2 regions of the Nesterenkonia aethiopica genome follow, and region 2 is predicted to be linked to the other one. Evidence: riboswitches for the same ligand, from Rfam matches in the RefSeq annotation. Region 2 holds a riboswitch; the other holds the start of a gene.

Region 1 (4,228 bases), on a different contig from region 2:
GACCAGCAGACGACGACACTGAGCCATTGCCCTGCTGCCTGATCCCGGCCTGGCCACCACAACCGCCGGGTCATCTCCGCGCGATCACGTCGTACACATGCCAGTGCTTGGGGCCCCGGCCGCTGGGACCGTCGTACTCGCGCTCGTCGAGTTGCAGCACGGTGAGTCCACTCACCCATGACTCCACGTCGTCGCGGGTGTGGAACGTCATCCCCTCCACGGCGGTCTCGCCGGTGGCCCAGGAGTCCCGGTCGCCGAAGAGCTGAGCGGCCAGGATCCCGCCAGGATGCAGCGAGGCGAGGAGGCGTTGCCACACCTCGACCAGATCGTCCTCCCGCAGGAACGGCAGACTCAGGCAGGCCAGCACTAAGTCCACGCGCGGCAGGTCGGCTGAGCACAGGTCGGCGCACACGGTGGTGAGGCCGTCACCGAGTTCCGCGTCCTCGGCACGAGTGGTGACCGTATCCACCGCAGTCTGCTCACGGTCGATCGCGGTCACGTGGAACCCCGCGCTCAGCAGGTGAAGGGTCTCGGTGCCGTCGCCGCAGCCCAGGTCCACTGCATGGTGGACATCGCCAGCTCGGCGGGCCGCGGTGGACAGGTGCGCCAGAGCATCACGAAGCAGGGGGCGGGGCGGTCGGTCGGCGGTGCGCCGATAGAAGGCGGCCCAGTCGGCGTCGTCAGTGCTCGGGGAGGTGGCCATGAGAGTCACCGTAGCGGCCGATTGGAAATCACCCTGCCCAGGAGTGATAATCTCTACTCAGAAGTTCCTCGGGTCCGCGGATCCGGGTTCTGCGCGGATGTAGCTTAATGGTAAAGCTTCGGCTTCCCAAGCCGACGACGCGGGTTCGATTCCCGTCATCCGCTCCACCACTCAGGGGTGATGCACACGATGCATCACCCCTGATCACGTTTCGGCCCCTGTGCGCATTGCCGCAGAGAGAGCGCGCCAGTAGCGTGAACGGATGGACTCCTCAGCTCTCGACGACGTCATCCAGCGGGCCGTCTGGCATGGCCTGGCGCTCGACCAGAACAGCGTCGAGATCGTCGACGCGGGTCTCGACTTCCGCGTGGCGCTCGCCCATGATGCGGCGGGAGAGCGATGGGTCCTCCGGGTGCCGCGCCGGCCGGACGTCCTGCCGCGCATGGACGAGGAGGCCCGCATCCTTGAGTTCGTGCGCCCTCATCTGAGCGTCGCCGTCCCGGCCTGGGAGGTGCACTCCGAGGAGCTGATCGCCTACCGAGCGCTGCCCGGGCACCCGGGGCTGACCCTGCGTGGCGGGGAGCCGCAGTGGCACATGGATGCTGAGTCTCATGAGTTCGCCTCCGCGCTCGGCCGACTCCTGGCCGAGCTGCACAGCATCGACCCCGAGGAGGCCCGCGCCGCTGGGCTGGAGGTCCGCAGCCCGGAGGACTCTCGGGCCCGTTGGCAGGAGGAGATCGACGTCGTCGCCTCCGAGTTCGACGTGGCTTCAGACCTGCTGGCCCGGTGGCGTACCTGGCTCGACGCCGATGAGCTCTGGCCCCAGCGTGCTGTCATGACCCACGGGGAGCTGTACCCGGCGCACATCCTGCTCGGTGAGACCGGGCAGATCACCGGCATCCTGGACTGGACCACCGCCCGGGTGGACGACCCCGGACGGGACTTCTCGTACCAGTTCTCCATCGCCGGGCAGGAGGCGTTCCAGGTCACGGTGGACGCCTACGAGGAGGCCGGCGGCACCGTGTGGCCTCAGCTGGCCGAGCACTGCCATGAGCTGTGGGCCGCGTCCCCGGTGGCCTACGGGATGTTCGCGCTCACCACGGGAGATCCGCAGCACCGGATCGCCGCCGCGGCGCTGCTGAATCCCGAGGCGACGGGCTGAGGGTCTCGTCCAGAATTCGTCGTGCCCCCGGCTCGGCGTACCTCCTCGGCGCCCCCTAGAATGGAACTGGAATTCCGTGGGAGCCCGGGCAGGCCGGGCTGAGAGGGCGAAGCCGCCGACCACTCGGACTCGATGCGGGTCATGCCGCCGTGAGGAGGAGATGTGGGCGTCACCGTCGTGGGAGCAGGAGTCGTCGGTCTGCTCTCGGCGTGGGACCTGCGCCGGCAGGGGCACCGGGTCACGGTGATCGCGCCGGACATCGCCCAGGGCGCCAGCTACGCGGCTGCCGGCATGCTCGCCCCCATCAGCGAGGTGCAGTACGGCCAGGACCGGCTCTACCCCCTCATGACCGCCTCTCGGGCGGAGTACCCCGCTTTCCTGGCCACGCTGGCCGCCGCCGTCGACGCCCCCACCGGATGGCGGGAGAACGGCACGATCCTGCTGGCCGCCGACCGGTCCGACCGCGACGCCGTCGCCCGGCTGGTGGCCGTCCAGCAGGCCCACGGCATGGAGGTGGAGCCGCTGACCTCCTCGGCGCTGCGGCGTCGCGAGCCGGGCCTCGCGCCCGGGATCTCCAAGGGGTGGGACGTCCCCAGCGACCACCAGGTGGACCCCCGGCTGCTGGCGGACTGTGCGGTGCAGGCCCTGCAGGCGCCGCTGGACGCCGCGCGGTTCCCCGACGCCGGCCCGCCCGCCGATCTCATCCAGGCCCGCGTCACCGCCGTCCACGCCGACGGGGCGGGGCGCACCGGGGTCCGGCTCACCCTCGACGACGGCACCGAACTCACCGACGACAAGATCCTCCTGGTGCCGGGGCTCGGCTACACGGACATCGCCGGACTGCCCGAGCAGACGCCCCTGGATCTGCGGCCAGTCCACGGGGACGTGCTGCGCCTGAAGGTCCGCTCCGGGCAGCTGCTGCCCGGGGAGCAGCACATCCTGGGCGCCACGGTCCGGGCCACGGTGGCCGGACGCAGCGTCTACCTGGTGCCGCGGGCCGGTGGCGGGCTCGTCGTCGGGGCCTCCTCCCGGGAGGACAGCCTGCCCGGCACCCACGCCGGCTCCGTGCAGGAGCTGCTCGACGACGCCGTCGCGGTGCTGCCGGGCGTCAAGGAGATGGAGCTGGTGGAGATCACCACCCGGGCCCGGCCGGGCACCCCGGATGACATCCCGTACCTGGGCCGCTGCGAGCAGGCGCCGGACGTCGTCATCTCCACCGGCTATTCTCGACACGGCATCCTGCTGGCGCCGCTGGCCGCCCGGCTCGCCGCGGCCCTGCTGAGCGACGACGGCGGAGCGGCCCTGAGCGAGGAGGACCGCCGGATGCTGGCCCATATGAGCCCCACCCGCTCGCTGACCGCACCACAGATGACCCCCACAGGATTGTGAGAGACATGCTCACCGTGACCATCAACGAGGAAGACGTGAAGTTCGACGACGGCGCCACCGTCGTCGACGCCGTCGCCCACACCACCGGGCGTCCGCTGAACCCGGACGGCACCCCCGCCGACGGCGGCCGGCTGGGCGTGGCGGTGGCCATCAACGCCGCCGTGGTCCCGCGCAGCGCCTGGGCGTCCACCACGCTGAGCCATGGCGAGGAGCTCGAGATCGTCACCGCAGTGCAGGGCGGGTGAACGCATGACCGCACAGACCGCACAGACTGCGCCGACCACCCCGCCGCCCCTGCAGGTGGGCGACTACACCCTGGCCAACCGGCTCATCATGGGCACCGGCGGCATCACCGACCTGGAGGCCCTGGAGCGCGCGCTCATCGCCTCCGGCACCACGCTGACCACGGTGGCGATGCGCCGCTACAGCCCGGAGACTAAGACCAGCGTGTTCGCCATGCTGGAGCGCCTCGGCATCGACGTGCTGCCCAACACGGCCGGCTGCTACACCGTGAAGGACGCCGTGCTCACCGCCGAGCTGGCCCGTGAGGCCCTGGAGACGAACCTCATCAAGATCGAGGTCATCGCCGACGAGCACACTCTCCTGCCCGATGTCATCGAGACCCTGGAGGCCACCGAGCAGCTCGCTGACCGGGGCTTCATCCCCATGGTCTACACCACCGACGACCCGGCCGCCGCGGTGCGCCTGGAGCAGGCCGGCGCGGCCGCCGTCATGCCGCTGGGCGCCCCCATCGGCACCGGCCTGGGGATCCTGAACCCGCACAACATCGAGCTCATCGCCTCCCGGGCGAACGTGCCGGTGGTGCTCGACGCCGGCGTCGGGGCCGCCTCCGAGGCCGCACTGGCCCTGGAGCTGGGCTGCGACGCCGTGCTGGTGGCCTCCGCGGTCACCCGCGCGCAGAAGCCCTCTGACATGGCCCGCGCGATGCGGCTGGCCGTGGAGTCCGGGTGGCT
Region 2 (4,228 bases):
ACGGCCAGGTCCTGGAAGGCCCGACCTCCACGGTGCTGATCGTCACCCGCGGCGCGGACGGAGCCCGCCGCCTCATCACCCCGGTACTGGAGACCGGGATCCTCCCCGGCACCACCCAGGGCGCGATCTTCGCCGCCGCCGAGAAGGCCGGTTGGGATCTCGGCTATGGGCCGCTGACGCCGCAGGACCTGCTCGACGCCGACCACGTCTTCCTGGCCTCCTCCGTGCGGCTGGTCTCGCCGATCGCTCGTCTCGACGACGCCGAGCTGGCCGTCGACGACGAGCTGACCGCGGAGCTGATCGACCTGCTGGCCGAGGACCTGCCGGTCAGCCACCCGCTGGACTGAACGCCGCAGCCGGTACGGCTGTGCTCCGTTCGGGCACGGCCAGCCCCAGGTGGTCTCGCAGCGTAGTGCCGATGTAGTCCGTGCGGAACCGTCCGCGACGCTGCAGCTCCGGGACCACATGGTCCACGAAGTCCTCGAGGCTCCCCGGCAAGGCCGGCGGCATGAGGTTGAAGCCGTCGGCGGCGCCCGAGTCCACCCAGTGTTCGATCTCATCGGCGATCGACTCCGGCGTGCTCACCATGGTGCAGTGACCTCCCCCGGCGGCCAGCCGGCCCAGCAGCTGCCGGACAGTGGGCCGCTCGGTGGCGATGATCCGCAGGATCGTCGCGTAGCGACCCTGCGGCCCGGTGAACTCCTCCAACGGGGGCAGCTCCGGCACGGGCGCGTCCAGCTCCCAGTCCGAGGTGTCCTGCCCGATGAACACGCTGAGCTGGCGGAGCGAGGCCTCGGTGGGCAGCAGTGCATCCAATGCGGCCTGCTTGGCGCGTGCCTCCTGCAGGGTGGAGCCCACATAGGTGACCAGCCCGGGCATGATCGCCGTGCCCTGGGGGTCGCGGCCTGCGGCGGCGAGCCGGCGCCGGATGTCAGTGCTGTAGTCACGCGCGGCCTCGGCGTCATAGGCGGCCGCGTAGATCGCCTCCGCATGGCGGGAGGCCAGGTCTCGACCCTGGTCCGAAGCCCCAGCCTGGAAGAGCACCGGCCGGCCCTGCGGCGGCCGCGGCACGTTCAGCGGGCCGGCCACCTGAAAGTGCTCACCCTGATGATCGATGGGAGCGATCAGGCCGCCGTCGGCGTAGCGTCCGTCTCGATCGTGGAGCAGGGACTCCTGCGGCCAGGAGTCCCAGAGCCGAGTGACGGCGTCGATGAACTCCTCAGCCCGTCCGTAGCGTTCGGCATGAGCGGGCATGGACGGATAGGAGTGGTTCTGCGCCTCGGCGTCGAACATGGAGGTCACCACGTTCCAGCCGATGCGCCCGCCGCTGATGTGGTCCAGGCTGGCCAGCAGCCGGGCGGCGTGGAACGGGGTCCAGAAGGTCGAAGACACGGTGCTGACCAGCCCGATCCGCTCGGTGTGCTGACTCATGGCGGAGAGCAGCGTCAGCGGCTCCAGGAACCAGGTGGGTCCGTCCTCGACGGCGCCGATGCCCAGCGAGTGGCCGTCGGCGAAGAACACGGCGTCGAGCTTTCCGCGCTCGGCGAGGCGTGCCAGCTCGATGTAGTGCTCGACGTCGCCGAGCCGCTCCACCGCAGAGTCCGGTGCGCGCCAGGCGGCCTTGTGGTGCCCGACGCCGAAGAGGAACAGGTTCAGCTTGACCTCCGGTGCGACCGCTCCCATGCTCAGCCCTTCACCAGCCCGCCGTCGACGATCAGATTCTGCCCCGTCACCCCGCGCGACCACGGGGAGGCGAAGAACAGGGCGGCGTCAGCCAGCTGCTCCGGGATGGTGACCTTGCGCAGCGGGGTGCCCGCGGCGATGGCGTCGAAGACCTCCTCCGGGGTGGCGGCGGAGGCGTCGGTGGTGCGCAGCAGCCCACCGGAGACCATGTTGACGGTGATGCCGTCGGGGCCGAGGTCGTCGGCGAAGGTGCGGGTCAGCGAGAGCAGCGCAGCCTTGGCCGCGGTGTAGTCGTGGTACGGCACCACCGGGTGCTGGAAGAGGTTGGTGCCGATGGTGATGACCCTGCCCTGGCCGACCTCGCGCATCCCGGGCAGGGCCGCCTGGATGAGGTTCAGCGGGCCGGTCACCGAACCGGCGAACTGCGCCTCGAACTCCTCGGCGGTGATCTCGTGGGCCTTGGAGCGGGCATCGCCGGTGAAGGCGAAGTCCACCAGGGCGTTGTTCACCACCGTGGTCACCGGTCGTCCGAAGTGCTCGCGCGCGGTGCTGATCAGGCTGCGGACCTGCTCCGCGTCGCGGACGTCGGCCTGCACCGCGAGCGCCTGCTCGGGGTGGGCGGCGGCGATCTCGTCGGCGGCGGACTGCGAGGAGTGGTAGTTGACCACCACGCGGGCGCCTTCGCGCAGGAACGCGGCGGTCAGGGCCGCGCCCAGGCCGCGGGCGCCGCCGGTGACGACGACGACCTGCTCGCTCAGGGGCAGGGCGCCGTCGTGGGGGCCGGCGGCGGATTCGGTGGTGGACGCGGTGCTGGTGGGTGCGGCGTCGTTGAGTGCCGTGTCGGTGCTCATGGTTGCCTCTCGTCTCGAGGCGAAGGCGGCCCGCGGGCGATGCGCACTGGACACCGATGGAGGTCACCGGGTCTGGCGCCGTGCGGATCAGCGCCGCACATGCCGGACAATCCCTTCGCCAGTGCTAACTGGATCAGGTTCGACGGGTGTCATCTCAGCCGCAGTGCGCGGCACCCCGTGTCACAGCCTTCATCTCATCACATGGCGGGCGTCACAGCCAGTCGGTGACGGCGGGGCGGGCCCGGCCGCGGTCCTCTTGTATGCACCCACGGTTCCCGTGAATCGCAGACCCAGCATGGAGGGTTCGATGTTGGCCATCCATCCAGGGTGGGGCTTCCTGACCCTTCAGACGTTCGGTAGAGGTCAAGCCAGGAAGCCGCAGTCAGCGGCGAGCAGGCAGCGTTGGCAGTTGTCGACGTCGACGAACCGACGCGTGAGCCAGCGCCCCCTCGACGATGCCGAAATGGCCCCATGACCGCCCGCGCTCCCGGAGCGTTCGTGAAAGATGTGAGAAAAGCAACGCCCCACGGTCCAACACGCGCCTGGGCCTGAGAATCTTCCAGCTCCGCCATGAGAAGAATGAGGAGGTCGTCACAGCGACCCTCGGACACTGTGCGGAGTTCTCTTGCCCACGTCCATCGCACAACTGCTGAACGTTCTGCCGCATGATGCACACTGCAAGTGGGCCGGGCGGGCCTCGAGCACGCCGGAAGGCTAGCGCGCCAGGGGAGTCACCACAGCCATCGCTTCTTCCCGCACACGTATACTCGCGCTATGGCGACTCATCCCATCGCACAGCTGACCGCCTCACGCTTCGGCCCCTTCGACGACGTGAACATCGACCTGTCTCGGAACCTCAACGTGGTCGTCGGCGACAACGCCGCGGGCAAGTCTCAGCTCCTTAAGTTGCTGTATTCAGGCACGAAGGTGCTCCACGATGCCGACCAGCTGACCAAGCGGGATCTCAACACCGAAATTGCTGCCAAGCTCGACGGCGTATTTCGTCCGACTCAACTCGGGCGTCTCACCCGACGCGCCCGTGGCCGCACCCGCGCCGAGGTCGGCATCAAGTATCAGGGAATCAGTAACCCCCTCGTCTTCAGCTTCGCCAGCACCGCCAAGCGCGAGGTCGCTACGGAGACATACCCTGCCAAGGACCTCCCTGACTCCCCCGTCTTCCTTCCGACGCACGAACTTCTATCGCTCGGTTCCTCATTCCTAGCGCTATACGACAGCCGCGAGACAAACTTCGAAGAGACCTGGCGCGACACGGTCCAACTGTTGCAGATCCCCGCGTTGCGGGGACCACGCGGCAAAGACGCGAACACACTTGTCAAACCCTTCTCGGCACTCTTGCAAGGCGGGACCGTCTTCGAAGAAGGTGGCCGATTCTTCCTCAGGCAGCCCGGGATCGGGAATCTGGAGGCTACGCTGCTCGCCGAGGGCCACCGGAAACTCGCGATGATCGTGCGCCTCATCTCGTCCGGAGTTCTCCTGAACGGCGGCTACCTTTTCTGGGATGAGCCAGAAGCCAACCTCAATCCTGCCTCGCAAAAAGCCGTCGCGCACGCACTGATCCACCTTGCCAAGAGCGGATCCCAAATCTTCGTCGCCACGCACAGCATGTTCATCCTCCGCGAGTTGCAGATGTCTTCGTCCGATGAGAACTTCTCCACACGCTACATTGGTCTTAC

Evidence for each region. A riboswitch is a leader RNA that binds a small molecule or an ion and turns the genes downstream of it on or off. The one in region 2 is predicted to bind thiamine pyrophosphate.
Region 1: another riboswitch for thiamine pyrophosphate. It lies ahead of thiO (glycine oxidase ThiO); the one in region 2 lies ahead of ABD658_RS11095 (3-oxoacyl-ACP reductase).

Annotation. Positions count from the first base shown of each region.
Region 1 covers NZ_BAAAVT010000003.1:124-4,351, forward strand. The annotation lists gene ABD658_RS02405 (class I SAM-dependent methyltransferase) at 71-703, opposite strand; tRNA gene ABD658_RS02410 (tRNA-Gly) at 797-870, shown strand; gene ABD658_RS02415 (macrolide 2'-phosphotransferase) at 966-1,865, shown strand; TPP riboswitch at 1,932-2,038, shown strand; gene thiO (glycine oxidase ThiO) at 2,028-3,254, shown strand; gene thiS (sulfur carrier protein ThiS) at 3,260-3,499, shown strand; gene ABD658_RS02430 (thiazole synthase) at 3,504-4,228, shown strand, end outside.
Region 2 covers NZ_BAAAVT010000014.1:673-4,900, reverse strand. The annotation lists gene ABD658_RS11105 (aminotransferase class IV) at 1-347, shown strand, start outside; gene ABD658_RS11100 (LLM class flavin-dependent oxidoreductase) at 328-1,683, opposite strand; gene ABD658_RS11095 (3-oxoacyl-ACP reductase) at 1,686-2,534, opposite strand; TPP riboswitch at 2,627-2,722, opposite strand; gene ABD658_RS11090 (AAA family ATPase) at 3,309-4,228, shown strand, end outside.